DNA from 2 places in the Terribacillus sp. 7520-G genome. Region 1 is predicted to be linked to the other one. Evidence: riboswitches for the same ligand, from Rfam matches in the RefSeq annotation. Region 1 holds a riboswitch; the other holds the start of a gene.
The links. Region 1 has a riboswitch for FMN ahead of ribE (riboflavin synthase). Riboswitches for the same ligand answer to the same signal wherever they lie in the genome.
Positions count from the first base shown of each region.

Region 2: linked by a shared signal. The riboswitch ahead of CHH53_RS09915 (ECF transporter S component) and the one ahead of ribE (riboflavin synthase) in region 1 are both predicted to bind FMN.

Region 1 covers NZ_NQFP01000046.1:37,431-40,922, forward strand. Annotated here, with positions in the region: gene CHH53_RS15495 (MFS transporter) at 1-1,119, opposite strand, end outside; gene CHH53_RS15500 (ArsR/SmtB family transcription factor) at 1,122-1,742, opposite strand; FMN riboswitch at 1,900-2,040, shown strand; gene ribE (riboflavin synthase) at 2,339-2,986, shown strand; partial or broken gene ribB (3,4-dihydroxy-2-butanone-4-phosphate synthase) at 2,998-3,492, shown strand, end outside.
Region 2 covers NZ_NQFP01000024.1:112,457-115,948, reverse strand. Annotated here, with positions in the region: gene CHH53_RS09930 (1,4-dihydroxy-2-naphthoate polyprenyltransferase) at 1-540, shown strand, start outside; gene CHH53_RS09925 (PaaI family thioesterase) at 632-1,018, shown strand; gene CHH53_RS09920 (TraR/DksA C4-type zinc finger protein) at 1,034-1,414, shown strand; gene CHH53_RS09915 (ECF transporter S component) at 1,610-2,188, opposite strand; FMN riboswitch at 2,367-2,514, opposite strand; gene CHH53_RS09910 (M20/M25/M40 family metallo-hydrolase) at 2,572-3,492, opposite strand, start outside.

The sequences.
Region 1 (3,492 bases):
GACGGGAATATGTGTGGCCGCATATCCACCGGTCAATGATCCAAGCGGAGTGGCAATCGTGCTGAAGCTTGCGCTTGCACTTGTTACTCTTCCGATCATGGAAACAGGCAGTAACGTCTGTAACATCGTGGCAAATGTGACATTGATACAGCCGACAGGCATCCAAGCGAGCCCGAATAGAATCACACTCAGCCAAGTCCATGGCACAAAGGCGGCAGCTGCCCATATTGCAGCAGCTAAGGACATGGTGAAGATTGTCGCTTTGCCGATGGGAAGTTTGCTGAAAGAGGCTGCTGATAGCGCTCCTATCAAGGCCCCGCAAGACATAGAAGCCAAATACAAACCATATACAGCAGCTCCTTGCCGTTCGTCTGCGAATGCCGGCATCACAGCCATGGCTGCACCAATAGCCAGGTTGCATAATACTGCCCCAAACAGTGCAGCAGCCAAAATGGTCGTGAATAATATCTTGAGTCCCTCTTTCAATTCCGTGAGGTAAGAATGAATAGCTGAACGAGCAGTGCCAGACATAGCAGTCTGTGCTTTTTGATGCGGAATTTTAATGAAGCTGAATAAAAGAAATGCAATGCAAAAGGTGAACGAGTCGATGATGAATAATAATGTTGCTCCAAAAAAGGCAAGCAGCACCCCTGCAATGGCATGGAAAATTAAATCGACGCCTTGATAGGCGAAGGAAAATAATGCATTGCCGGCAGGCAGTTCTTCTTTTTTCAGTACAAGGGGCAATGCTTTTGTTTCGGTAGGATATGCGAATGCATCGATACAAGCCAATAGAGGCATGAGTAGGAGCACCAGTGTAACAGTTAGAAAACCCTGCCAAGCTGCGAGCGGAATCAGCAGGATGAGCACGGCTTGGAGTGCCTGGGTCCATACTAGCGTCCGGCGTATCGGCCAGCGGTCGACCAGCGGGCCGATCAGGAACTGCAATATATTCGGTATTTGTGTCAGGAATCCAGCAAGACCCGAATAGAATGCGCTGCCGCTTAAGTCATAAACGAGCCACATTGCGGCGATGAAATAAATACTGTCCCCGATATTGGTGACAATCCTCCCCGAGAAAAGCAGACCGTAATTCCGCTGTTTTAAAATGGAGAACATCCTCAGTCCTCCTCTTCCAGTTCAATTTGATCAAACGATGGTGTATCGATTTCAAAACCGAAGGCGGAGAAATGATAGAGCTTGCCATCCGGGTCGTTCTCTGCAGCTTCACTCTTTTCACGCAGTGTTTGCATCAAGCCGGCTAAGCCCTGGATGAATTCTTTGAAATCAGCTTCGGTTGCACTTACTTCCCATATGCTGCCGATGGCGTCCCAGTCTTTCGGGTCAGTGGAGCCGGCAATTTTGGCAAACGAGGATTCTGGTGCGGCTAGAACCGCTGAACGTGTCTTATTGGTCATTTGTATATATAGCTGCCTCGTCGATTCGCTGAGTTCTTCTGCATAAGGAAGCAGATTTTCCGAGGGAAAAAAGCCTCTTGCAGCGGCTCGATAGAATTTCTGTATAATTCCATGCTTCTCTTCGGTGCGGATCACCTCGATCAACCCGTTTTTCTCCAACTCTTTCAGATGATAATGGATCTTTGGTCTGCTTGTTTCCAACAGGACAGCCAGCTGCTGGCCAGTATAAGATGTTTCGACTAGCTTCATCATCATTTCGGCGCGAAGCGGATCACTAATTGCTTTGAGCTGCTCAAGGGTCGTCAATGCCATTGCCTGTTTCATTTTGAAAACTCCTTTCGGTAAATTTATTTTGAACGGTCAACTTTATTTTACGGATTTAGTTTAGCGATTGTTCCACATATTGTCAACTCAGTTTTCAGACTTTTTTCCTGCTGTACAAGAAGATAAAAAATATGTTAAGGTAAAAGCAGTCGAATAGGTTTTCTCTTGGGGCAGGGTGAAATTCCCGACCGGCGGTGATAGGCAGCACAGCTGTCTTCAGTCCGTGACCCGTTTTTACAACGGTGGATTTGGTGAGATTCCAAAGCCGACAGTATAGTCTGGATGGGAAAGAGGAAACGAGCGTGCTATCCACACGCCAAAAATGCTTTTCGTCTATTGACGATAGCTTGTTTCGCTATACTTTTGAATTCCTGAGCCCCAGAATTTTTGATTCTGGGGCTTTTTATATGAAGGATAGTGATGAAAGAGACAAGATTAAACTTGCTTCTCTTATTTCGACATCTAAAAAATTTAGTGATGAGATGTTACATGTTCGATGGCATCTCCATACCCCGATCAACCGTCACATTGCCCCGAGACGGTAATATTCCCATTCGTAGTATCTATGGAAGATTAGAAGGATAGGAGGAAGAATTGTGTTTACTGGAATCATCCAGGAAGTAGGCAGCATGATTGCTGTCAATCAACAGGAAAAGGCGATGCAGCTTACCATTGCCAGCGAGAAACTGACCAAAGATATGCATATCGGAGACAGTATAGCGGTTAACGGTGTCTGTCTCACAGTCACTAGCTTTACATCGCATGCTTTCCAGGTCGATGTGATGCCAGAAACGTTCCGCGACAGTTCTTTATCGAATGTACGCAGTGCAGATGCAGTGAACTTGGAACCAGCACTTCAGCCGAGCGGCAGACTGGGCGGCCATTTCGTGAGCGGTCACGTCAATACGACGGGCACTATCCTAGCTATCCGGGAAGAGTCGAATGCACGTTATATTGATATTGGCGTCACGGAAGGTCTGCAGTATTTAATGAAAAAAGGATCGATTTCCGTTGATGGTGTGTCATTGACTGTGTTTGATGTGAAGGATGATTTGTTTACCATTTCGCTTATTCCTGAGACAAGGAAGGCGACGATTTTAGGGGATAAAATAGCCGGCGATCAAGTGAATCTTGAATTTGACCAGCTGGCCAAATACATGGAACGGCTTATGGAATATCAAAAAAGTCCCCGGTCTGCTGGCATTACGACAGAAACATTGGCACAGAACGGATTCATGGATTAGGAGGGAAACGAATGAAAACGACAATAGCCAATGCGCTCGACCATTTGAAAAGCGGTAAAGCCATCATCATCACAGATGATGAGAAAAGGGAGAATGAAGGGGATTTAATGGCCTTGGCAGCATTTGCAAGTCCTGAAACGGTAAATTTCATGGCTTCTGTCGGAAAAGGTCTGATATGTGCACCTATTTCCCGGGAAATTGCTGAAAGATTGGATTTGCCCCCGATGGTAAGTGAAAATACGGACCCGCATGGAACAGCATTTACTGTCAGCATCGATCATATCGATTCCACTACTGGTATCAGCGCATTCGAGCGTGCCCATACAATCGGTAAGCTGGCTGATGCAGCCAGCTTACCGACTGATTTCCAGCGACCGGGACATATCTTTCCGCTGATTGCCAAACCGAACGGAGTCCTGGAGCGTCCTGGTCATACCGAAGCAGCTGTTGACTTGGCTGCATTGGCCGGCACAGCTGAAGCTGGTTATATTTGTGAAATCATGAAT
Region 2 (3,492 bases), on a different contig from region 1:
GCATGCATGCTTTGCGGATACCTATACACAGGCGGTCCTTATCCGATTTCCTATACACCATTCGGCGAATTGACATCCGGTGTTTTCATGGGTGCCATCATCATCTGTATTACGTACTATATCCAGACGGATACACTTACCGGCAGTGTCGTATTGATCAGCATACCGGTCACCATCTTTATTGCATGCATCAACTTTGCCAATAATTTACGTGATCACGATGGGGATAAAGCAAATGGCAGACGGACTGTACCAGTCTTGCTCGGCCGCAAAAAAGGCGTTACCTTCCTTGGTATCTGGTTCATCATCAGTTATTTGATCACTGCGGTATTCATCGCAGTGGGACTGCTTCCGATTTGGGCTGTCATTACATTGTTAAGTATCAAGAAAGCCCGCGATGCTTACCGAGGCTTCATCGGAAAGACAAAACCGCTTGAGATGATGCCTGCAATGAAGGCTACAGGACAAACAAATACGATTTATGGTCTTTTGCTCGTGATCGCTTTGCTGATCCAGCAGTTCGTACCATTTTCATTCTGAGCGGAGAGCGGGCACACAGCCCGCTCTTTTATATAGGTTTAATACAATCCAGTACGGGAAATACATTACATACAGAAAGCAGGTAACTATCATGGACTTCTCAAACACTTTAATGGAGCAGCTGCAAATGCGGGTGGTGAAGGCAAACAAAGATCAAGTTGTCATGGAAATGCCAGTAGGGCCGCATAATCGACAGCCTATGGGTTTTTTGCACGGAGGTGCCACTGTTGCATTGGCTGAAACAGCAGCAAGCATCGGCGGCAATCTGCATGCAGACCCAGCCACACAGGCCGTGTTCGGTCTGGAGATCAATGCAAACCACATGCATAGTGTCCGATCCGGAATCGTGACCGCTGTTGCAGCACCGATCCATATCGGAAAATCGACCATGGTATGGCAAATCAGCATTTCGGATGAGAACAAAAACCTGCTCTCTATCGCACGCTGTACCCTGGCAGTGAAAACGAAACGGCAGTAAAAGGAGATGAGTTAAATGGATAAAGATAAATTGGCGTCTTTCCGCAGACAATTACTTGCAATGAAGGAAGAAGCAGAAGAACAGATCAAAGGGAACGATAGCTATGATGCTGCCAAAGAATTCCCCACTGACTCCATCGGCGAAATGTCGACCGTTGTCAATCACCCTGGCGATCTCGGGACGGAGATGCATGATCGCGAGACAGCACAAACGCTCAAAGAATCAGCGCGGGAGCGTTTACGTGACATCGAGGATGCACTGGATCGCATCGAGGAAGGCACTTATGGGTTGAGCGAAAAATCCGGCAAGCCCATCCCTGAGGAACGGCTGGAGGCGGAGCCGACGGCCCGGCTGCTCGTGGAGGAACAGGAAGAAATAGAAGAAAGAAGGCCATAAGAAAAAGGCACCCTCGCAGGGTGCCTTTGTTAATTGCGGCGTGTAAAGCCGTGCGGCCACATCCACACGTGTCAAAGACGTGCTTTACCGACTTATGCAATTCAGCTCATCGCTTGGTTATTGTAGCACGGACTGCCGGTCTTTGCAATAACTGTTTTACATCATGGTAAAAGCTCCCCCTCTTTGGGGGAGCTTTTAGGCTGCTGCTGTTCGTTTGCGCTTGGCGAACCAAGGCTTCAATTTCGCGAATAGCGGAACAAAGACAATCGCTATGACAATGCCTTTCACAAGGTTGAAAGGAAGGATGCCAGCAATGACCGCTGCCCACTTCGCATCGGCACTCATGACCGGAGAGCCCAAGAAAATGCTATATAGCGGCAGGACAACAAAATAATTCAGCACACTCATCCCGACTGCCATGGCAACAGTACCGGTAGCCAATCCGGAGATGAGTGTTTTTTTGCCTGCCCTGAATTTATGATAGAAGTATGCAACCGGCATGACGAATAGCATGCCTGCCAGGAAGTTGGCTGCGACACCTACCGGATCCCCGGCTCCTGTGAAAATAAGATACAATAAGTTCTTGATTGCTTCGACAGCTACACCTGCCAGCGGTGAAAACAGCAAGGCCGCTATCAATACCGGTATTTCACTGAAGTCGATCTTCAAATAAGCCGGCAGAATCGGAAGCGGGAAATTAAGCAGCATAAGTACCATGCTGATCGCTCCCAATAAAGCAAAAGTGATTGTTTTAGTCAACTTGGATGAACGCATGATCGTTCTCCTCCTTCATCTTGTTTATCGATTCTAACTCTTGATGAAGGGGAAGCAGCTTATTTACGTCAAAAAGCCCCGGAGCATGGCGCTCAGGGGCTTGGCATATACGCAAATAAGCAAGAAGACGTTTCTCACATGGAAACAAGGATGGCCAGTACGGCATCCGTCTTCTGCTTCGTATCTTCTCCCATCCAGACTTTCACTGTCGGTCCCGGAATTGCACCGGATCAGCCGCAGAACAATCGTCCTGCGGGTCACGGACTTCAGCAGCTCCCGCTGCTGTCACCGTCGGTCGGGAATTGCACCCTGCCCCGAAGATAGAATCGATTTAGTTTGTCATTATATTATACCTGCTTTCCATACATTTGCAACCCTTATGCTCACAGGTCCAATGGATTCAGGCTTTCTTCACCAGATAGGTTTGTCAGGAATTTTACCAAGAGATCGATTTCCTGCTGGATGACCTGCAGGCTGACTGTTTCTACCGGGGAATGCATATAGCGAAGCGGCAAGGAGACAAGCGCCGTCGATACACCCCTGCCCGAATAACGCATCTTATCTGCGTCCGTGCCAGTGATGCGCGGCGTCAATTCGTATTGCAGCTGAATGCCGAGCTCTTTCGCTGCTTGCTCCAGCAGGAGATTCGCCTTGCGATTGATCGGAGCTCCCTTGGCCAATACAGGACCTCCATCCAAGCTGACTTCGACTACCTTCCGACGGTTCACTCCTGGATGGTCGGTAGCGAACGTCACATCACAGGCAATCGCCAAATCCGGCTGAATACCGGCTGCAGCGAAGTATGCACCCCCCATATTCGTTTCTTCATTCACGGTACTGGCTGCATATACACCGACATCCAGCTTCTCTTCCTTAAGCCGGCGGATGACTTCCCCGACAATGAAAGAACCAGTACGGTTATCCAGTCCCCGTCCTGTCAAATAACGATCCATCAATACAGACGGCTGACGCTGATACACGATCAAATCCCCGACCTGCACATATTGCTCGATTTCCTGCTTGGATTTGGCACCGCAATCTATATATAGATCCGGCAGCTCGAAATCGCCCTTCATTCCTCCAAGATGCATCGCATTCACGCCGACGACACCCGGTATCGTCTTACCATATCCAAGCACCTGTACAGTCATACCAAGTGCTGCTTTTGCATTAAAACGTCCCATTTCGTCAATACGGAGGAAGCCATTTTCATCGATTCCCGTTACCACCATCGCGATTTCATCACAATGCCCGGCAAGCAGCACTTTGAATTTCGCTTCCGGATTGATGACTGCGATAGCATT